Linked DNA regions of Methylocaldum szegediense. The protein of the gene in region 1 interacts with the protein of each later gene in a pairwise test. Links are inferred from orthologs where the notes say so. Each region holds a gene or a part of one and is shown on either strand. Other genes may lie near its edges. The genes, in order: QEN43_RS17750 and hypB.

The links.
Region 2: the proteins of QEN43_RS17750 (region 1) and hypB interact in binary tests that used the Escherichia coli proteins (3 or more experiments, as listed by UniProt). The link is inferred for Methylocaldum szegediense from one-to-one orthologs.

Annotation. Positions count from the first base shown.
Region 1 is NZ_OX458333.1:4,083,577-4,095,263, reverse strand. Bases 3,401-6,123 are described here. They hold QEN43_RS17750 (FKBP-type peptidyl-prolyl cis-trans isomerase), read left to right. Parts: upstream 3,401-4,380; coding sequence 4,381-4,866; downstream 4,867-6,123. Other genes in these bases: rimO (30S ribosomal protein S12 methylthiotransferase RimO), read right to left, coding at 4,920-6,123; QEN43_RS17755 (hypothetical protein), read left to right, coding at 4,099-4,296; pcnB (polynucleotide adenylyltransferase PcnB), read right to left, coding at 3,401-3,827. In the rest of the region: QEN43_RS17780 (LysR family transcriptional regulator), read left to right, coding at 1-371; panC (pantoate--beta-alanine ligase), read right to left, coding at 330-1,190; panB (3-methyl-2-oxobutanoate hydroxymethyltransferase), read right to left, coding at 1,222-2,025; folK (2-amino-4-hydroxy-6-hydroxymethyldihydropteridine diphosphokinase), read right to left, coding at 2,018-2,539; more of pcnB, read right to left, coding at 2,526-3,400; more of rimO, read right to left, coding at 6,124-6,236; tRNA 5-methoxyuridine(34)/uridine 5-oxyacetic acid(34) synthase CmoB, read right to left, coding at 6,309-7,298; hemF (oxygen-dependent coproporphyrinogen oxidase), read left to right, coding at 7,576-8,484; QEN43_RS17730 (MlaC/ttg2D family ABC transporter substrate-binding protein), read right to left, coding at 8,479-9,153; hemB (porphobilinogen synthase), read left to right, coding at 9,254-10,282; aroE (shikimate dehydrogenase), read left to right, coding at 10,321-11,157; QEN43_RS17715 (gamma carbonic anhydrase family protein), read right to left, coding at 11,160-11,687. UniProt on the Escherichia coli protein: Folding helper with both chaperone and peptidyl-prolyl cis-trans isomerase (PPIase) activities. Chaperone activity prevents aggregation of unfolded or partially folded proteins and promotes their correct folding.
Region 2 is NZ_OX458333.1:404,289-414,948, reverse strand. The notes cover bases 186-3,103. They hold hypB (hydrogenase nickel incorporation protein HypB), read right to left. Parts: upstream 2,119-3,103; coding sequence 1,252-2,118; downstream 186-1,251. Other genes in these bases: hypA (hydrogenase maturation nickel metallochaperone HypA), read right to left, coding at 2,121-2,462; hypF (carbamoyltransferase HypF), read right to left, coding at 186-1,210. Outside these bases: more of hypF, read right to left, coding at 1-185; QEN43_RS01790 (HAF repeat-containing protein), read right to left, coding at 3,289-4,341; QEN43_RS01785 (HAF repeat-containing protein), read right to left, coding at 5,040-6,176; QEN43_RS01780 (nickel-dependent hydrogenase large subunit), read right to left, coding at 6,433-7,635; QEN43_RS01775 (IS1595 family transposase), read left to right, coding at 8,147-9,097; QEN43_RS01770 (rubredoxin), read right to left, coding at 9,122-9,298; QEN43_RS01765 (hydrogenase expression/formation protein), read right to left, coding at 9,301-10,152; QEN43_RS01760 (thioredoxin domain-containing protein), read right to left, coding at 10,149-10,520; QEN43_RS01755 (HypC/HybG/HupF family hydrogenase formation chaperone), read right to left, coding at 10,517-10,660. UniProt on the Escherichia coli protein: Involved in the maturation of [NiFe] hydrogenases. Required for nickel insertion into the metal center of the hydrogenase. Exhibits a low intrinsic GTPase activity, which is essential for nickel insertion.

The DNA.
Region 1 (11,687 bases):
AGCGCTTCCTGGCGGAAAAAGGCGTGCAGATTTCGGCCAGCATGGAAATGAACACAAATAGCGCCATCAAACAAGGCGTCGAAGAAGGTCTCGGCCTAGGCATCGTATCGATACATACTGTAGAGCGCGAACTGGAAGACGGACGGATCGTCGTTTTGGATGTCGAATCGTTTCCGATCATGCGCCAATGGTACATCGTGCATCGGGCCGGCAAGCGTCTGTCGGCCGTGGCAAGAGAGTTCGAGGCATTCGTCCGAACCGAAGCCGAGCGCTTTGTTAAAAGTGATATCATCAAGGCTGCCTTGGTCGGCAAGCAGTCTTCTCCGGCTTTACCGACTCAGCTCACGAGTCAACCGGACGTTATCGATTAGGCGAGCTTTACCCAGCCAAGCTGCGGCCAGAATAACGAGACAAGAATCCTCCGGTCCTGCTGGCGCCAGATCGGTTTCGCGGCGGACGCTGAAATAATCGGGGCGAAATCCGGCCGCTTGCAAGGTCTCGATCTGCTGCCGTTCGATACGCTCAAAATCCAGTTCTCCACGACGGATGGCCTCAGCTGCGCGGCACAGACAGCGATATAGGAGAGCCGCCTGCTCCTTCTGCTCAGTCGTGAGATACGTATTTCGAGAACTCAGCGCCAAGCCGCTGGCCTCTCTAACGGTCGGGACAGCGTGAATTCGCACGGGAAAATCGAGATCCGCCGCCATGCGCCGAATGATCAACAACTGCTGGTAGTCCTTCTCGCCGAACAGCGCGACATCTGGCTGCACCAGGTTAAAAAGCTTACAGACGATGGTGGCGACGCCCCGGAAATGCCCCGGTCTGAAACGTCCGCAGAGCTCATCCGATAATACCGGCACCTCGACGAACGTCGTCGCACCCAAACCCGCCGGATACAGTTCGCCTGCCGAAGGCATGAACAAGAGATCGGTCGCAACGCCGCGAAGCTTTTCCGCATCTGCTGCGGGCGTACGCGGATAGGCATCGAAGTCCTCGCCCGGAGAGAATTGTGTTGGATTGACGAAAACGCTCACCACCACGCGATCGGCGAGTCGCTTTGCTTCACGAACCAGATGCAAATGCCCTTCATGCAGGTTTCCCATCGTCGGCACGAAAGCCACCGAAAGTTCTTTCAAACGCCACCCCCGAACGGTTTCACGCAGAGCAGCGACAGAGTCGATAATCAGCATGCTGAGCTTTGAATTTTCCGCTGCAAAACCTCTAGAAACTGTGTTCCGAGGTCGGGAACCGACCCGCTCTCACATCCTCCACATAAGCGCGGATAGCCGACGGAATATCTTCTACGCCTTGAAGAAAGTTTCGAGAAAACCTAGGCCGCTTACCCGGCGTAATCCCGAGCATGTCGTATAACACGAGAATCTGACCGCTGCAGTCCGGACCAGCCCCTATGCCGATCGTTGGAATATCGAGAGCCGCGGTAATCTCGGCGGCCAAGGTCGCCGGCACACATTCGAGCACCAAAAGGCTGGCACCGGCTTCCTGAAGAACAATGGCATCCTGAAGGATCGCTTGCGCGGCTTTCTCGTCCTTTCCCTGTACCAGATAGCCGCCGACCTGATGGACCGATTGGGGCAGCAATCCCAAATGCCCGCACACCGGGATACTCTGTTCGACCAGGGCACGAACGGTCTCCGCCCGTTTTTGCCCCCCCTCGAGCTTAACCATATGCGCTCCGGCCCGGATCAGACGAGCGGCACTATCGATCGCCTGCGCTGGCCCGGAATAACTGGCAAACGGCATATCCACCGCCAATATCGCGCGGCGGACGCCGCGCGCCGCACACCGGGTATGGTAAACCATGTCGCTCAGGGTCACCGGCAGTGTCGTCGGCTGGCCTTGCACAACCATCCCTAAGGAATCGCCGACCAATACAAGATCGACCCCGGCCTCGTCCAGAATCCTGGCAAAACTGGCATCGTATGCGGTAAGCGCGACGATTTTCTTATCATTCGCCTTCATTTCCGCCAGGTCCGGAATCGTCAAAGCCTTGAGCGCGTCAGGCATGCTCAATCACCTTCAATCCTCGTTGCGGACATTTGCTAACCAGATCGGCCAGCGGTCCCCGGCCGGGAATATCGAGGTCCGGCGCGATCTCCGCGAGCGGATAGAGCACGAATTCGCGGTCCGCGATCCCCGGATGAGGTACGGTCAACACATCGCTCACTATGGTTTCGTCGCCGTACAGCAAGAGATCCAAATCCAGCGTACGAGGTCCCCAGCGCTCACCCGTGCGTACCCGTCCGTAGGAGGTTTCTATGATCTGGAGTTCGCGCAACAATGCCAGGGGTGCTAATGTTGTCTCGACCGCCATCACGGCATTGACATAGTCGGGTTGATCGGCAGGCCCCATCGGCGTACTGCGGTATAGGCTTGAAAAAGCCAATTCCCGAACATCTGCAATCCGACTCACGGCCGACCGCGCCGACTCGATGGTCATCACGGGGTCACCCAAATTGGCCCCTAGACCAATATAGGCCACCACTTTGCTGAGCCGCTTTGAACAATCAGACGGACACATTGGCGGGAGGTTCAGTACGAACCCTGCGTTTGCGTGACCGCGACCGGCCAGAGCGACGCCGACCCGGACTCGTCATGGCCTTGCGTTCGGCTTCGTCCGCCTGTTGGAATCGAGTCCACCACTGAGCGAGCGAAGGCTCGGCTTCGCCCGTCTCCGCCCGGATTAACAGAAAATCATACGCAGCACGGAAACGAGGGTGACTCAGCAAGCGGAACGGCCTTGAACCGAGAATCCGCTCAAACCGCGGCTGCAGCGCCCATACCTCGCGTGCTGGCTGGCTGACGGTCCGCGGCATAGCGGTATGCCGGACTTGAGCTCCGATCACCTCGCCTGCGGCTTCTTGGTAAGCCATAATATCGTTTTCACCTGCGTCGACTCGGGCTTGGGCCCTCGACCGCACAGGCTCCCACAGTAAAGCCGCGAACAGAAAATACGGCGCCACCGGTTTGCCTTCCTGAATTCTCTGGTCGGTACGCTCCAGGGCTTTCGCCAAAAAGGTCAGAGGAAAACCCTGCTGCTCCTTGGCCAGACATGTCTCCGTCTCTGGAAACAGCACCGCAAACAACCCGAATTGCCGGAGCTGTTCGAAAGTCTGTACGGCGTATCCGGATAAGAACAGCTTCAGAACTTCTTCGTAAAGACGGGCTGGTGGGATTTCTCGCAGCAAATGGGAGAGCCGTCTGATCGGTTCGGCGCAACTGGGATGAATGGTGAAACCAAGTTTGACCGAGAAACGTATCGCTCGAAGCATCCTCACCGGATCTTCCCGATACCGCTGTTCCGGATCACCGATCAGTCTCAGCACACCGGCCTTGTGGTCCTCCATGCCGCCGACGTAATCAACTACAGAAAAGTCGGCGATGTTGTAATACAACGCGTTGACCGTAAAATCTCGGCGGAAAGCGTCTTCTTCGATGGTTCCGTAGACGTTGTCCCTCAAAATGCGGCCGTTCTCTATGACGCGCCCCTCAGAGCTATCCTCACCTGCTAGTCCTCGAAAGGTGGCCACTTCAATAATTTCATCCCCGAAGTGCACATGCGCGAGGCGAAAGCGCCGCCCGATCAAACGGCAATTACGAAAGATCGTCCTAATCTCTTCGGGATGTGCGCTGGTGACGACGTCGAAATCCTTCGGCTCGCGCCCCAAAAGTAAGTCGCGCACGCAACCGCCGACCAAATACGCCTGATGCCCCGATTTCTTTAGGCGATACAGCACCTTTAGTGCGTTACCGCTGATCATCGAGCGGGAAATCATGTGTTCGGATCGCGGATAAATCCTGGCACTCACCGCTGCCTCCGGCTTAGGCCGCGGCAATTTGAACAACCTTTTGACGAAGTTGAGGATTAGCAGAGGAGTATCTTTCGCTGTTAGACCAGAAAGAACTCGGAATGTTACCTTAGGCGGCGAACACACTCAATGCGCCCGGCGCCCGATCCGTTTTTGCAAGGCAGGGACAACGATGACACGGATTTGTTGGCAAAGTGGGGATTCAAACACGTAAAATTGATTCTAAGAACTTTAGGTACGCTCGCACGGGATTTTTCAAGGAGCCGAGGTCATGTTCGAGAACTGGTTTGCTCACATGAATGCTTACATCCTGTCCCATCCGCATTGGATTGCGAAACTGGATTTTTTGTTGCGTGTAAAGTGCGGCCTGCTGACAGCATTGATGGGAGTTTTTGTATACCTTCTCTATAAAGAACAACGCAAAACCATCCGGAAGCCACAAAAATCCCCTTATCACTTCATCGCTTGATATCTAAATGCGAACAACCCTGTCTATCGTCGAGAAAACTCGTTATGATGGGAATTTCAACCACCGCGACAGCAAGGGTATCTCATGCAAGTCTCACCCCGCAAAGTGGTTCATATCCACTACACCCTCACCAGTGATGACGGCGACATCCTCGACAGCTCAAGGGGTCAAGGTCCTTTGGCCTATATTCACGGAATGGGCAACATCATTCCCGGGCTGGAAAACGCTTTGACCGGTCGATCTGTGGGCGACAAGTTCACAGTCAGCATCCCGCCTGAAGAAGCGTACGGCCTGCGCGACGACGATCTCGTACAGTCGGTACCGAAAACCGCTTTTGAAGAAGGTCAGGAGATATTGCCGGGCATGCAATTCCATGCCCAGTCTCCGGAAGGGCTTCAGCTGCTGACGGTGATCGGCGTGGATGACGATGAGGTTATCCTAGACGGCAATCATCCGATGGCCGGTCTGACCTTGAATTTCGAGGTCGAAATCACTGGGATCCGCGATGCCACACCCGAGGAGCTGGATCACGGCCATGTCCATGGCCCGGGTGGACACCACCACAGCTAGTTCGATTGACAAATCGAGGGCGGCTATCCGGCCGGGAAGATAGCCGCCCGAAATTAATGATCGGCCAGGTGGGCCCACAAATCGTGGTCATCGGCTTCCTCGAAAATCACTTCCGCCCAGTCCCCGACTTTCAGATGAGTCGCACCGTCGATAAACACCTGACCGTCGATCTCCGGCGCATCGGCCCGGCTGCGAGCGACCGCGCCTTCTTCCACGACTTCATCGACTAGAACCGTTTCCCGCCGTCCAATTTTGGATTGCAGTCGGCTAGCGCTGATTTCGGCCTGCGCCGCCATAAACCGAGCGAGACGTTCTTCCTTCACGGCTTCTGGCACTGGATCGGGCAAATTGTTGGCGGCCGCGCCCTTGACCGGTGAATAGGTAAAACAGCCAACCCGATCGAGTTGCGCTTCCTGCAAAAAAGCGAGGAGTTGCTCGAAATCGGCTTCGGTTTCCCCGGGAAAACCGACGATAAACGTGCTGCGAAGCACGAGTTCCGGGCATATTCTCCGCCACTCTGCGATCCGGCTCAGAATATTCTCGGCCGCCGCCGGGCGCTTCATCAGCTTCAGAATTCGAGCACTGGCGTGCTGGAACGGAATATCCAGATACGGCAGGATTTTCCCTTCGGCCATGAGCGGAATGACGTCATCCACATGCGGATACGGGTACACATAGTGCATGCGCACCCAAACCCCGAGTTCCGCCAAGGCCTTGGCCAGATCGTAAAAACGAGTCTTGAGCGGACGCCCGCCCCAAAAGTCGGTCCGATGCTTCAAATCGACTCCGTAAGCGCTGGTATCCTGAGACACCACGAGCAGTTCCTTCACCCCTGCCGCGACCAGGCGTTCCGCCTCAGCCATCACCTCACCAATAGGGCGGCTAACCAGATTGCCGCGCAGGCTCGGAATGATGCAGAACGTACAGCGATGATTGCAGCCCTCGGAAATCTTGAGGTACGCATAATGGCGAGGCGTCAGCTTAATGCCTTCTGGCGGCAGCAGATCGACAAAGGGATCGTGAAGCGGCGGCAGATGCTCATGCACCGCCTCGACGACCTCCTCATAGGCATGGGCTCCCGTCACTTTCAGCACTTGAGGATGACGAGCGCGAATCTCGCTCTCTCTAACGCCCAGGCAACCCGTCACGATGACTTTTCCGTTCTCTCTCAAAGCCTCGCCTATTGCCTCCAGCGATTCCTCGACCGCGGCATCGATGAACCCGCAAGTGTTTACGACAACAAGATCGGCGTCTTGATAGGTTGGAACGAGGCTATAACCTTCGGCGCGCAGCTTGGTCAAAATGCGCTCACTATCTACCAGCGCCTTTGGACATCCAAGGCTGACAAAACCAATACGGGGTGTTTTCATGAAGGAGAAGGAATCTATTAAGAAGGGTCGAAGGCGATTTAAACTATTTTACCCCAGCGCTGGTTTTCGATCCTATGGGCTCTCCGCGATAAACACTGCCCGAATCGGAGCCGGCAAGCCCTCGATCGTCAGTGCCGGATTGACCGGATCTAAAAAATCGGGCAACGACTGGAAACGCATCCAGTCTGTGGAGCGTTGTTCGGCGGCAGTGGTCTTGCTGATGTCGACAACCCGGCCATTCCGGTAACCGCATCGTTTCAGCCACGACAGCAAGGTAGGGCATGACGGAATGAACCATACATTGCGCATCTGAGCATAGCGATCTTCTGGCACCAAAACCTGCCCCGCTCCGCCGTCGATGACCAAAGTCTCCAGCACCAATTCACCGCCGGATCGAAGACAAGCCTTGAGTTCCAGAAGATGATCCAAAGGCGAACGTCGATGGTAAAGCACCCCCATCGAGAAAACTGTATCGAAGGCCCGAAGGCCCTGCGGAACATCCTCGATACCCAGAGGAAGCACATAAACCGGGAAATCGCCAGCAAAGTGGCGGACCGTCAGAAATTGCACGACACTCAGCAGCGTTGGGTCGATGCCGATCACCAACTCGGCACCGCCCCCGACCATCCGCCAGGCGTGATACCCGTTCCCGCAGCCCACATCCAGCACCGTCCGACCTTCAAGCGGCTGTATGTGGTCTTTGAGCCTGTTCCATTTCAGGTCGGAACGCCACTCGGTATCGATATGAATGCCGTGGATGGTGTACGGCCCTTTCCGCCACGGATGAAGGCGGCGCAGCAATTGCTCGATTCGCGTTCGCACTTCCTCACTGCACCCTCCGTCGATAAAAATACAATCGGCATTCAGATCGACTTCGGACGCAGAGATTTCAGGCAAGTCAGCGAGCACGGACCGCCAAGCTGGCCAATTGCCGTTCCTCGCGACATCAAAAACCTCGTTCAACTGCGACGGTAAACGCTCCAACCAGGGACGCAATCGCGGTTGGCTAGGTCTCGAGAAGAGACCGGAATAAACTGTGCCAATCACATCAAGATGAGACATGCTGGCTCAAGGATTTGTCTTCTGTTGGAGCCTAAAAGATCGCTTATCCTGGGCTTACCGACGGACTTTCGAAGCAACCGGATAGGCTAAGGATTCGGTCCCGCATCGCCTACTTAGCGAGACTAAATGTTTTTGAGGCAAAAACATCCCGCATTCCTCCGTGCTACAATCTCGTCCGTCGTATAAGATCGTATAAGAAGAAGGCCGCAAAACGCCCAAACCAACGCAGCATCCCGGAGACTTCCACCCACAATCGTTTTTACGGGACGATCGCCGCATGAACACACCCGATATCTTACAGGTTAAAGCTTATCTTCAAGAACTTCAGGACAGGATCTGCCGCGCCCTTGAAAATGAGGAGCCGGAGAGCCGCTTTCTGGAGGACCTTTGGCAACACAGCGGAGGCGGCGGCGGAAGAACGCGCGTGCTACGCGGCGGAAAAACCTTCGAACAAGGCGGCGTCAACTTCTCCCACGTGTTCGGCCGGAACCTTCCTCCCTCCGCTACGGCTCATCGGCCCGAGCTCGCCGGCCGGACATTCCAGGCCGTGGGCGTGTCCCTGGTCATTCACCCTTTGAACCCATATGTCCCAACCTCTCACGCTAATGTCCGTTTTTTTCTCGCGGAAAAGGAAAACGAGCCGCCGGTTTGGTGGTTCGGCGGTGGCTTCGATCTCACGCCTTATTATCCGTTCGAAGAAGATGTGATTTATTGGCACACAGTCGCCCGCGACGCTTGTTTGCCTTTCGGGGAAGACGTTTATCCCAGATTCAAGCGGTGGTGCGATGAATACTTTTTCCTGAAGCACCGCAATGAAACGCGGGGCGTCGGAGGGCTATTTTTTGATGATCTCAACGAGTGGGGATTCGATCGCTGCTTCGACTTCCTGCGTAGCGTAGGCGACCATTACCTAAAGGCCTATCTACCGATTGTCCAGAAACGGAAGAACACGCCCTACGGAGAACGGGAGCGCGATTTCCAACTCTATCGGCGCGGAAGATATGTCGAATTCAATCTGGTTTATGATCGCGGAACATTGTTCGGACTGCAGTCGGGGGGAAGAACAGAGTCGATTTTGATGTCTTTACCCCCCGTCGCGCATTGGCGCTACAACTGGAAGCCGCAAGAAGGTTGCGCCGAAGACAATCTGTACAAGAACTACCTGAAACCAAGAGAGTGGCTATGAGCCTCTCTTTTCGCCACCGGCGAAACTGAGCGGTTCTTTCATAGCGGTCGCGTTGCGCTCGGCAAGGTGCGAAATCAATTGATCGAGGGAACCAGTGCGGGCAACCTCATCGGTAAAGCTAGCTCGGTAGTTCTGCAGCAGACTGATCCCTTCGATCAATACGTCATACACTTTCCACTCGTTATTGGTGAAAACCATACGATAGTTGACAGCTACGGGTTGAGCACCCCCTTGGAGGATTTCGGTACGAACCATTACTTTCCTGTCATCTGGCTTCATCTGGAGCGGTAGATAACGGATTTTCCAGTTGGCGTACTCGGTAAATGCGGTGGTATAGGTACGTACGAGAAGCGTCCGGAATTCCTTTTTGAATCGTTCCCTCTGCTCGGGCGTTGCCGTCTTCCAATACTTGCCCAAAATCAGCATCGATACGCGATCGAAATCCACATGCGGCTCGATGATGCTATTCACGACCTGGGTCGCTTTCTTGAAATCGTTCTTGAACTCCGGCTTTTGCAGAGTGGTTTGCAACTCGTCGGCACTGTGCTGGATCACTTGCTGCGGCGGGAGCAATGCTTCCTCCGCCCACGCCGTGGCTGCCCAACTTAACAACAACGACACTGTAACCGCCCAGCTCACTAGTCCGAAGGAAGATTTGGTAAGTTTCATCTAAAAACTCCTGCTCACATTATTTGTATTCTTATCATAACTCGGCGGCATGCACTAAACTATTGGGTCCCTCTGTATCCCACTCCATAAACCGGCCACAATGTCGATAAATAATAGCATTTCTTACCCCAATATTCGCTTGCGCCGAATGAGGCAATACGAATTCTGTCGGCGCCTCATTCGAGAAACGCGACTTTCCGCCGATGACTTGATTTATCCCCTTTTTGTTTTGGAAGGCGAGAATCGGCGGGAACCGGTTGCGTCCATGCCCGGCATTGAACGGCTGAGCATCGATCTTATATTAAAGGAGTGCGAAACGGCTTACCGGCTCGGAATTCCTGCCATCGCTTTGTTCCCCGTAACGTCCCCGGAAAAGAAAACGGACGATGCACGCGAGGCTTATAACCCTGCCGGTTTGGTACAACGGGCCGTACGCATGCTGAAACGGCACTTGCCGGAGCTAGGCGTCATTACTGACGTCGCATTAGACCCCTTTACGACTCACGGCCAAGACGGCCTCGTAGACCAGGAAGGCTATGTGGTCAACGATGAGACCGTCGAGGTACTTGTCAGACAGGCGATGTCTCATGCCGAAGCCGGTGCTGACGTCGTAGCGCCTTCGGACATGATGGACGGTCGCGTTGGCGCCATTCGCTGTGCGCTGGAAGCGAAAGGATTCGTCCACACCCGAATTCTCGCCTATTCCGCCAAGTACGCTTCAGCTTTCTACGGACCGTTTCGAGACGCTGTGGGTTCCGCGGCCAATCTAGGCAGCGGTAACAAATACACGTACCAGATGGACCCAGCCAATTCGGACGAAGCCCTGCGGGAAGTCGAACTCGATTTGGCGGAAGGCGCCGACATGGTCATGGTCAAACCGGGCTTACCTTATTTGGACATCATCCGCCGGGTCAAAGACCGTTTCGGCGTCCCGACATTCGCCTATCAGGTCAGCGGAGAATACGCCATGCTCAAAGCCGCGGCGCAAAATGGCTGGCTCGATGAACGGAAGACGGTGCTCGAGTCTTTACTGGCACTCAAGCGCGCGGGAGCGGATGCCATCCTGACCTATTACGCCAAAACCGTCGCCGAATGGATTCGGGAAGATGCGATTGGATCCGGGTCCTGAGCGCTTCAAAAAACTAAAGAGCCGATTTTATTTAACCCATGTCCTCAGCAGATCGCTATGCCGTCTTCGGCCACCCCATTGCTCACAGTAAATCGCCTATTATTCACACCCTGTTCGCGGAACAGACCGGAGAACGCCTAACCTACACGGCACAAGACGTTCCACCGGAAACCTTCGAAACCGAGGTTCGGGCTTTTTTTGCCGGAGGCGGGAAGGGCTTGAATTGCACTGTTCCTCTCAAGGAACTCGCCTGGAAAATCGCCGACCATAGAAGCCAGCGGGCAGAACTCAGCAGAGCCGTCAATACTTTAGCCTTGCGTCCGGATGGCACGATTTATGGCGACAACACCGATGGGATCGGCTTGGTACGAGACCTTACAGTCAACCTCGGACTTACTTTGAAAGGCCTCCGAATCCTTCTGTTAGGTGCGGGCGGCGCGAGCCGCGGCGTGATCAAGCCGCTGTTAGAACACGGCCCGGCTCATCTAGTAATCGCCAACCGCACCCCCGAAAAAGCCTTCCAGCTTGCGGACGAATTCGGCGATCTCGGTCTGATTAAAGGATGCGGCTTTTCGGACCTCGGCACAGAGTCCTTCGATCTCATTCTGAACGCAACCGCCGCCAGTCTGGCCGGCGAAGTTCCCGCGCTACCGAAGAATATCCTACAGACCGGCGGATATTGCTACGACCTCGCCTACGGTTCCGAACCCACCCCCTTCGTCTTGTGGGGACGAGACGCGGGCGCCGCCGTCAGCGTCGACGGCTTGGGCATGCTGGTCGAGCAAGCGGCCGAGGCATTTCAAATTTGGCGAGGAATTCGGCCGGAGACCCGTCCGGTGATCGATGCTCTGAAGAGCCGGGAGCATCCCTGCTGACGCTAAGCACCGGGCAACCCAGCGTCGGCCAGATATTGATCTTTCAAGCGAATGTAACCGTCCTTGGAGAAACTGAGGTATTCCAATTCGGCCTCCTTGAGCGGACGGGCTTGCTTCGCCGGAGCCCCCACGTAAAGGAAACCGCTTTCCAGGCGCTTGCCTGGCGGCACCAAAGCGCCCGCGCCAATCATGACCTGGTTCTCCACGACGGCCCCGTCCATAACTACGGCACCGATGCCGATCAGGCAAAGATCACCAATCGTACAGCCGTGCAAAACGGCTCGATGCCCTACGGTGACGCCACGCCCGATAATCAAAGGATTGCCCTCCTCGTTATAGCGGCTTCGTTGGGTGACGTGTAGCACGCAGCCATCCTGAATATTGGTCTCGTCGCCGATCTCGATGCGGTGTACATCGCCCCGCGCGACTGTCGTCGGCCAAATTGAGACGTCGTTCCCCAGAGTCACATCGCCGATCACCAGTGCGCTGTCCGCAATATAAACCCTGGCTCCCAATTTCGGCTCGATACC
Region 2 (10,660 bases), 3.7 Mb from region 1 along the record:
TATTCTTGAGATGTCCGCCCGCGGCCAGGATCGGCGGCATGTCAGTATCCAGGGCTACCGGGCGCGGCACATAGCCGCGGGCGCGCCGCAGCATCAAGGGTTTCCCATCAGCGATCCGAATCACGGAGTCGTCCAAAGGCTGGCGTATCGGTCTATCGTGCACCAGGAAAGCGTCGGCGATACCGGCCAGACGCCCCAGGGCCTCGTCAGGCGCGATACAAATCGGTTCGTCGCTCCGGTTGCCGCTGGTACAGACCAGCGGCGCGCCGAAATCCCTCGCCAATAGATGGTGCAAAGGCGAGGCCGGCAGCATTAGCCCTAAGCGATTCTGTCCCGGCGCAATACCGGAGGCGATCGAGCCGGCTTCAGCTCGGCGGCCCAGTAGCACGATAGGCGCTGCCGATGAGGTCAGCAGCTGCGTTTCGGCTTCGGTCACATCGCAAAGCTCGCACGCCGCCGCAAGATCAGGTACCAACAAAGCCAGCGGCTTGTGAGGCCGGTGTTTGCGCTCGCGCAGACGCTGCACCGCTTCTTCATCCGCCGCATCGACCAGCAACTGGAATCCGCCTAGCCCTTGCAGCGCCAACACCTGTCCCCGCCGCAAACGCTCAACGGCTTGCAACAACGCCTCGTCGCCATGCGCCAGCGTGCGCCCGGCAGCGTCCCATAGAGCCAAGGTCGGGCCACAGCTCGAGCAGCAGGTGGTCTGGGCATGAAAACGCCGGTCGGAAGGATCACTGTATTCCTCAAGGCACTCGGCACAGAGCGGAAAACCCGCCATGGCCGTACGTTCGCGGTCGAACGGCAAGGCATCGAGGATGCTGTAGCGTGGGCCGCAGTGAGTACAGCTGATGAAGGGATAGCGGAAGCGGCGGTTGCCGGGATCGAACAGTTCTCGAAGGCAGGTCGGGCATGGGGCCAGATCCGGCAGAGCGAACGGGGCTATGGTGCCATCGGCGCGGCTCGCTTCGACCCGGAACCCCTGATCGCCGATAGCGGGAATAGGTTGCACGATGCAATCGACGATATCGGCTGGCGGCGGACAGTCCCGTTTCAAGCGAATTTCGAACGCGGCCAAAGCCTGCGCGTCGCCTTCCGCCTCGATGATCACCCCTTCCGGACCGTTGGATACCCGGCCGGCCAAGTCCAGCTCCCGCGCCAGGCGATACACGAAAGGCCGCATGCCCACACCCTGCACTAGGCCGCTCACTATCAACCGCCGGCGTTGCCGCCCGGCCTCGACGGCATTATTCAAAGCTGCGCCCGAATGGCCGCCGCCTGACGCTCCAGTCCTGACAGCCGTTCGGCCAACAGCGCCTTGCGGCGTCGTTCCAGCCATCCGTACCACTGGTCCATCCCATCGCCCGTGGTAGCCGACACCCGGATCGTCTCCACCTCCGGATTGACCTGATGCAAATAGCCGATGCAGCGCTCGAGGTCGAAACGCAGATACGGCAACAGATCGATCTTGTTGATCAGGACCAGATCGGCGCGATGGAACATGTCCGGGTATTTCAACGGTTTGTCCTCGCCCTCGGTGACCGAGAGCATGACCACGCGGACCGCTTCGCCCAGATCGAACATGGCCGGACAGACCAGATTGCCGACGTTCTCGATGAACAAAATGCTGTAATCGCCGGGTTTCAGATCCTGCACACCATGGCCGACCATGTGCGCGTCCAGGTGGCAGCCCTTGCCGGTATTGATCTGCAACACCGGAACGCCGGTGGCGCGTATGCGCTCCGCATCGTTCTCGGTCTGCTGGTCGCCTTCGATCACGCTGACGTCGAACCGCTCCTTGAGTTCCGCGATGCTGCGCTCCAGCAGCGTGGTCTTGCCGGAACCGGGGCTCGAAAGCAGGTTAACGGCCAGAATGCCGTGGCTTTCGAAAAATTGCCGGTTGCCTCGGGCATGGGCGTCGTTGCGGCCGAGGACGTCCTGTTCGATGCGAACGATGCGCTCCTGGCTGAGGCCGTCGATACTCAGTCCGGCAGGACCGCGGCCGTAATGATGATGACCATGGTCATGGTCGTGATCGTGGGTGTGCACATGCCCGGAATCGTGGACGTGAGGGTGATGGTGCTGATTGGGTTCGCCGCAACCGCAAACGGTACACATGCTTATTCCACCTCCAAATCGAGAACTCTGAATTCCTCGCCCCCGGTCACCTTCAGGCGATGTCCGCTGCAACCCGGGCAGGGATCGTAATAGTGCGCGATTTCCACCGTACGCTCGCAAGCAAAACACCAGGCCAAACCCGGCGTATCGACGAATTCCAGTTCCGCTCCTTCGGCGATCGTATCCCGGCTCACCGCGTCGAAGCCGAAGCTCAAGGCTGCACGATCCACTCCCGCAAGAGGACCAACCAACAATCTGACCTTCCGCACCCGCGCAAAGTGCTGCTTGCCCGCTTCGGTTTCCAGGATATCGATGATGCTTTGGCAGAGGGAGAGTTCGTGCACAGCGAATTGGAAAAGATAACCCGACGAAGCAAAAACGAAGCCCAGAAAAAACCTTCGGCCTGTGGGGAAAAGATTCTACTCGCACTGGACCGCTTTGACAGCGGCTATCGCTTTAGACGGAGGTTGCTCGTCTTTTTTTCGGAGTTCTCCCGTCTTGCCGAGCGGGGAACGTTCCTTCAGATCGACGCCGCTCACCCTCGGCCGGTCCGTTGATGACCGTTCCCCCGGCTCAGGCCGACAAAACCTAGCAAGACGCTGCCCATCAGCCAGACCGCGGCTGGGAATCGCACCGGGAGACGTAACCGACACGGCGTAAAGTCATTTGCGGGAGCCCTGTCGGGGTGCAGAACTACGTAGCGTACGTAGGCGTGGAAACCGCACGCGAGTCGCGAGTAGAGCATTTTTATCCGACATACGGCGTTGCTGAATCCCCCGTATGGCGCGCTCGAGCGCCGCCGCCTGGGGGCGGAATTGCCCGAAGGGGCATGAGAGAGATCGCGTGCGGCGGCATAGACATACGGACGTGCCTTCTGTCGCCCCGGCTCCAACCAGCGGTGCGCAGGATCAGATGCACCGCGAATGATGCCTGTCCTGAGCTCCGCCGAAGGACCTGTCCTGAGCCTGATCGAAGGGCGGTTCACTCCGTTCACCATATCCTACGAAGTGCCGCAGCGCAGAGCGAAGCGGCGCGTCCGGAGGCGTGGCCACCGCAGAACGGTGGCGGCTAAAGCGACGTGTGTGATTGGATCGACCGCGAGCCGCCGAATGCATTACACCTCGCCACAATTGACTCCTTTTCATTACCCCGGAGTTGCAAACGGTTTCCTTAAAAATGGCGAGGCTGTCGGGTGAGTAGCACGATGCGGTGTTGACCGTTAATCGTTGCCCGGGCCACGATTTGGCCAGCATCGTTGATCGCGATTGCAGAGATCAGCGTCCAGACCGCGGCGTCTGCCGGGTCGAGCAGCGTGTTGAGATCTTTCATCACGCCGTTCACCGTCACGAAAGCATGCCACTCGCCGCCGGGGACAGTAGAGGACTCTCCCACCACCTGTCCGGCGTCGTTGATGCCAAACGCTTCGCTATAGTCCCCACCGAGCGTTCCTAGATCCTTCATCACGCCCTTCACTGTGACGAAAGCATGCCACCCTCCGGTGCGCGTATAGGATGCTCCCACCACTCGTCCGGCATTGTTGATACCCAAGGCCCAACTCGCGGACCCACCGAGCGTGCCGAGATCGGTCATCACGCCATCCACCGTTACGAACGCATGTTCGAAGACGTTGTCGGCAGTATAGGAGGCTCCCACCACCTGTCCGGCATCGTTGATGTCGGCGGCACCGCCGATGTACCCGCCGAGCGTACCCAGATCGATCATCACGCCTTTCTCCACGACGAAAGCATGGGTCTCGCCGCTGGCGGTCTCGGAGTATCCCACCACTTGTCCGGCATCGTTGATGGCGTTAGCGCGGCTGTCGCGCCCGCCAAGCGTACCGAGATCGGTCATCACACCGTTCACCGTTACAAAGGCATGATACTCGCCGCTGGCAGTCTGGGATGATCCCACTACCTGTCCGGCATCGTTGATGCCAAAGGCATAGCTATTGTCCCCGCCAAGCGTGCCGAGATCGCTTATGACGCCATCTACCGTTACGGAAGCGCGGGCGTTACCGCTGGGCGTATAGGAGTACCCCACAATTTGTCCGCGATTGTTGATGCCCGTGACGACGTCAAGGCTGCCAAGATCGGTAACCGAGTAACGAATTGCCGCGTGAGCGTTTGAAATAAACCCCAGAACGACAAAAACGGTCAACGCCTGGAGGAACCGCTTTCCGGACCAGAACCGGCCATTTCTGATCGAGTGATTTTGTGCGTCCATGGCTGCGAATACTCCTTATTGCAGAGCTGCCGCGAGAGCGGCGGAGGAACGCCGAGGAAGTCGAAGTCATGCGTCCCATCGGCGTGGAGTAGTGCGCCCCGCCGTAATCCCGAAACCATCGCTGAGGTCGAGGAACGCCCGAGGCAGCACCATGACATGGCTGCTCGGAACTGTAACAGCAAGATATGTGCCGTTCAACCCAAAAACGCAATGGAATCCCCGAAATGCCTGCAATGCCACGTCGGCCGCCCCATTCCCTATTGCTTCGGCCGACACGGGCCGAACGGCCATTGATCCGAGTTGCTCGGGGCTAGGCAGGCCGAACGCCGATCTCGAAGGGCCGAACGACTGAGCCCGGGCCGAACGCGCCGCCGCCCGTCGCGCCCGGCAGGGCTCGATACGCCATGTCGGGCGGATGAACATCCCGTTCCGTCAGCGCTGGACTGCCTCGGTCTCCGGGAGACCGGCGATGTCTTGGCAGGGGGAACGTATGGGCATACTGGACAGAAACATCGGTCCCAATCGACCTCGCCCTTTCCTGGGCGGTGCCGTTGACGAGGGACTTATTCCATTTCCAAATCAATCGAACACATGTAGGCCAGAATAAGCCCTTCGACTTCGCTCAGGACAGGCTCCGCGTTTCCGGCACTCATTCCGATCTACCGGGGCGGTACGTTGACGCAGGATTGCCTCGTGCGTCAACCGCACGCCAAAGCCGCATCCTTCCCGCGGCTCAATCCAAGCAACCCCAGCAGGGCGCTACCCATCAGCCAGAAAGCGGCGGGGAGTGGGACTACGACCGGTGTGAGCAAAAAGGCACGGTCCTGATCCCCGAACAAGCCGGTGCCGACGATTTGGCCGGCATCGTTGATCGCGTATGCAATGGTCAGCGTCCAGACGGCGGCGTCAGCCGGATCAAGCAGTGAGTTGAGATCAGCTATCACGCCGTTCTCCCACAGAAAAGCGCGTAGCTCCCCGCTGGCGGTATCAGACCATCCCACCACCTGTGCGGTATCGTTGACGCCGTAGGCTTCGCTAAAACTACCGCCGAGTGTGCCGAGATCGGTCATTTCGCCGTTTTCCCAGAGGAATGCATGGAAGTCGCCGCTGGCAATACTGGCTCCTCCTACCACTTGTCCAGCATTGTTGATGCCGTTGGCATAGCTATAAGCTCCGCCGAGCGTGCCAAGATCGGTTACTTCGCCGTTTTCCCAGAGGAATGCACGGAAGTCACCGCCGGCAAGAACGGCTCCTCCCACCACTTGTCCGGCATCGTTGATGCCGTAGGCTTCGCTATAACTCCCGCCGAGATCGTTCATCGCGCCGTTCGCCGTGACGAAAGCATGGATCCCACCGTTCGCCGTCTCGGACCATCCCGCCACCTGCCCGGCATTGTTGATGCCGTAGGCTACGCTGTCGCGGCCGCCAAGCGTTCCTAAATCGGTCAGCACGCCGTTCTCCCAGACGAATGCGTGCCAGTCGTAGCCGGCAGCGGCGATTTGGGACGCTCCCACCACTTGGCCCGTATCGTTGATAGCGTAGGCATGGCTGTAGCCCCCGCCGAGCGTGCCAAGATCGGTCATCACGCCATTCTCCCAGATGAAGGCATGGAAATCACCGCTAGCAGTAAGGGAAGTTCCCACCGCCTGTCCGTAATTGTTGATACCGTAGGCTTCGCTAAGCCTCCCGCCAAGCGTGCCGAGATCGGTTATCGAGTAGCGAACAGCCGCTTGAGTATTGGAAGCGAGGCCCAGCGCAGCGAAAAGAATCAATCCTTGGAGTGCCGGTTTTGCAGACCGGGAACGGATAGTTTCGAATGCATGTTGTGTTTGCATGATTGTGAATACTCGTTATTGCTAAGATGCCGCGAGAGCGGCGGAAGGACACCGAACAACCCGGGGTCCTGTTTCCCGGCGGCGTGGACGAGCACACCCCGCCCTAATCCCGAAACCGTCACCGAGCTTTCCCACCACCCGCGACAGATCCGTAACAGGGTGGATCGACACAGTGACAGCAAGATACACGCCAGCCTGGGCTTAACCGTTTCGATCCAAAACGTATGTGAACCGCCGAAAGGTGAGTTGCGCCGCATCAGCCGTCCCATTCCCTCGCGAATCCTTCAACTGAGAGGTTGTCAGCTCGTTCCAGAATCAATCGATAATCGACGCAAGGATCGACGACCTGCAGAAAAGCATCGATCCGAGTCCTAGCCGATTCCCCATCGCCGACCGTCGCGCCCAATAGCGCCCGATACACCAGGCCGCGGGGATGAAAATTCCACTCCGTGGGTGCCAGGATGCGATAGTCGCGGACCAAACCGCCGGCGACCTCCACGCGGTGCATCAGACGGCCGCGCGCCGCTTCCGTCTGGGCCACGCCGGTGCCGTGGCTAGTTAGTGGAGACGAGTGGGAGCCCATCGGACCGAGGTGTTCGATTTCCCGGATCAGCGTCTTCGCCAGATGTTTCAGTTCGACGACTCTCGCCAGCATGCGGGTAAACAAGCCGTTCCCGTAACTCCCGGAAGCCTCCCGCACTAGCGGATCGGATCTTTGGCGGGCCAAGCAGCCGGTCTCGCGAGGTTCACCGGCCCATTCGGGGGAGTTGGAATTCACGCGCGCCGGTCCCGGCCCCAACGCGGCTTCCAGCATGGCATCGGTGAACAACGGAAGCGCTTTCATGGAACAGCGACCGAAATCGCGCCAACCGGGCTGTAATGCGCGTCGCATCCATGCCGCTGCCGCACAGGTATCGTCCTCCAGCCAATGCCGGACCGCGTCCAGGTCAGGCTGCGGTATATGCCACAGGGTGCCCAGCAAATGACTCACTAGAGCCTCGAGCTCGGTCACACCAGCACGTAATGTGGCGGCATCCGGTTCGAAAGGCGCAGTCGGCCAGTACACAGCATCGCCCCCGAGCGCTGCGATCAAGCGTCGACACAGGGCGATCAAACGGGGTGGCCAAGGGGATGGCGGCGCTTCGGATGACAGCAGCAGGTTCAGGCTCAATTCGCGGATCCGCTCCACATTCGCCTGCAAGTCCCGCAGCTTGGTCAGATTCGGCGATACGGAAATGCCAAGCGCCCGTTCCAGTGCCGTTGCCGCAGCATTGGCATGTGCTTTGGGGCAGAGGGAAAACAGCCTCCCGAACAAGGTGGGAACCACTTCAGGCGGTTTGCCCAGTGCCAGGCGCTCAACCGGAAGAAGCGGCCTTGGCGTGATGTTTACGGACACGATCGTGTCGGAGGAAATGCCGCAGCGAATCAGCAGTTCCGCGGTTCCAACAGTCGTACTCAAGGGTAGTTAATTCCGGTTAAGACGGCCACTGAGATGCTTCGGTCAAGCGTCCAAAACGGGAAAGCGCTTTTTAGTCGGCGGGTATGCTGTGCTTTGACATTGTTACGGCGCAGTGAGAAAAGAGTACGTGTTATTCCATTCGGCATTCGCGTGAACATTAATCGTAGGGTGGGTTAGCGCAGCGTAACCCACCGATTCGAGGTCGCTCGGTGGGTTACGGCCTCGCGGCCTAACCCACCCTACAAAAATTAATCCTTTATTGAATACGATTTGGAATTATTCGAGTCGCCCTCACCCCAAACCCAATCACTCCGCACGGTCCCTATGCGGAGCCGCAAGCTGCGCTCACGCGTGCAAATCGGCAATCCTGCCGATGTATCCCCGTAGGGGAGAAAGTCTTTGCGGCTTTACTTTATTCTTTCCTGATTAGCGATGAAATTCAGTATAGGCTCACGTAGTGAGCCACTATGGGACTTAGACTAGGGACATCGATCACAATATGAGGTGTCCCATGCCGATGAACCGAGTGCAATTTCAAAAGGGGTTGTCGTTGGCCGAGTTTCTGGGCCAATACGGCCGTGAAGAGCAATGCGAAGCAGCACTGGAAGCCCTGCGCTGGCCAGAGGGTTTCCGCTGTCCGGCCTGCGGCGGCGCGCACCACACGGTGTTCGAACGGAGCGGGCGAAAATACTGGCAATGCGGACACTGCCGAAAGCAAACGACGCTGACGGCCGGGACGATCTTCGAATCGACCAAACTGCCGCTCACCTCCTGGTTTCTGGCGATGTACCTCTTAACCCAAGCCAAGAACAATGTCTCGGCCTTGGAACTGATGCGTCATCTCGGGGTGTGTTATCGCACCGCCTGGCTGGTGAAGCATAAGCTGATCCAGGTGATGGCGGAGCAGGAAGCGGATCGGCAACTGACCGGGCGGGTCGAGATTGACGATGCTTACCTGGGCGGGGAACGGTCCGGGAAACGCGGACGGGGCTCCGAAAACAAAGTCAGCTTTGTGATGGCGGTACAAACCACGGACGACGGGCACCCGTGGTTTGTGCGCCTTGATCCCCTGCCGTTCACCCAGCAGGCGATCGCGAACTGGGCCCAACGCGCCTTAGCCCCGTCGACCTACGCCCTCACCGATGGCCTGAGCGGGTTTCGGAGCTTGCACCGGGTCATCGCGGGGCATCAACGCCTGATTCTGGGCTCTGGGCGGTCATCGGCCCAACATCCGGCGTTTCGTTGGGTTAACACGCTGTTGAGCAACCTGAAAACCGCCCTTTCCGGCACCTATCATGCGATCAAATTTGAGAAATATGCCAGGCGGTATCTAGCCGAATTCCAATACCGCTTCAATCGGCGTTTCGATCTCAAAATTCTGCTTCAACGGCTGGCGCGTGCTGCGGTGTTGACTCATCCTCGAGCCGAGTGGCGACTTCGCTTGGCTGAAGTTCATCGCTAATCAGGTATTCTTTTGGAAAATCCACTAACCCTCCGGGCAAGGAAGGAAACCGGATTTCGCGCCGTCGCAGCGGGGACAGCACCAGTTCTCAGGGAGTTCCGAAAAAGCAGTACCCGGCGGAATCTGTGCCTGAACATCGCCTTCGTCCGGGTCGTACACGTGCCAACAGACGCGGCATTCGAAGCGCGTTGCCTCGGTCATGATCAGCTTGCCTTCAGCAGAGCCAGCAGTTCCCTGATCCGCTGCAGCGAATCCTCGAGATCCTCCCGGGTAGCCTGCGCCGCTTGCGGAATCGGGGTGATTTCCAGGGTATTCAGGATCATTTGGTCGCTGGCGTTGAAATACTGAACCCACCACACATTGGGCAAGCCGGTCAGGCGGATGCGGCAGTCGCCGTAACCCTTGGATAATATGGAGACGCCGGCTAGTCCCAGCACGTCGACTAGATATGCGAGGTCGTTTTCGGTCATCGGCAGCAGCGAGAGATTAATGACCTCGCTCTGCCCTTCTTCGAAGGCGGCCGATTTCGCGAACACTTCCACTAATAGCGAAGGCGCGTTCATGAGTCCTTCCGGGAAAGACTGCGGCCGTTCGACCCCGGACGTATACCTTCCGGCTTGTCGCAACACCGCCGGAACCGAGCCGACTTCGAGATAGTCTCGGGCGGGTTCTCCCGGACGGAATTCGCGCAGCCGCCACACGCCGATGAACACCGACTCGCGAATCGCCCAACGCACGTCCGGTATGTCGACCAAGGCGCTGACCTCGCCGTCCCCTAGCACCTGATCGAGAAAACGGCCGGTTTCTTCGTCGTACGAATCGAGATCGATACGGTCCGAATCGATACCGTTCAGCTCGGCCGTCAAGCACTCGGCCAATTGACGCAAGACCGCGATACCGGCACGACTGGCGGGAATCCCGCCTGTAATTGGCATCGAGAAGGTCTGCATGCCCCGAGGCATCTGGAGATAGCCGCATTCAGGATCGTCGAAAGGACTGACCGGCCTGGCGTTCTCGGTCGCAACTGGGCTGTGCTGTTCAAGCATGGTCATCATCCCTCCCCGTCCAACCATTGCTGGATCTGACTGTGATAATCGGCCCAGGCTTGTATCCGCGCCATGATCTTGGATGCTTGGCCGTCGTTCAAAAATACCAGCGCGGGATAGACCACAACGCCGTAGTCCCGGGCCGCGGAAACAACAGCCTCGGGTTTCAAAACCGCTGCCCGTAGCGACGGAAACGCCCGCAGCAATTCAGGAAGCACCACAGCGAGATCGGCATTCTCCGGATGGGCCTTGGGATCGCTGAAAAAGCCGACCAGACATTTCGAATGCGCCGCAGCGAATTCGACCAGACCCTCTTTATCCACCAGGCTAATGCCCGGATTGCCTGAAAGCCGATCGAACATCTCCGCCAGGGTCATGTCGGCTCCCGCAGGAACTCGGGTAACTGAGGCTCGCGGTCCACCAAGTCGGCGAACGCCGCGGCCGGATCGTAACTGCCGCTCATAGCATCCCGCAGCCCCTTCAATGCGGCCTCAATCTGCGCGGCGCGCTCGGGTTC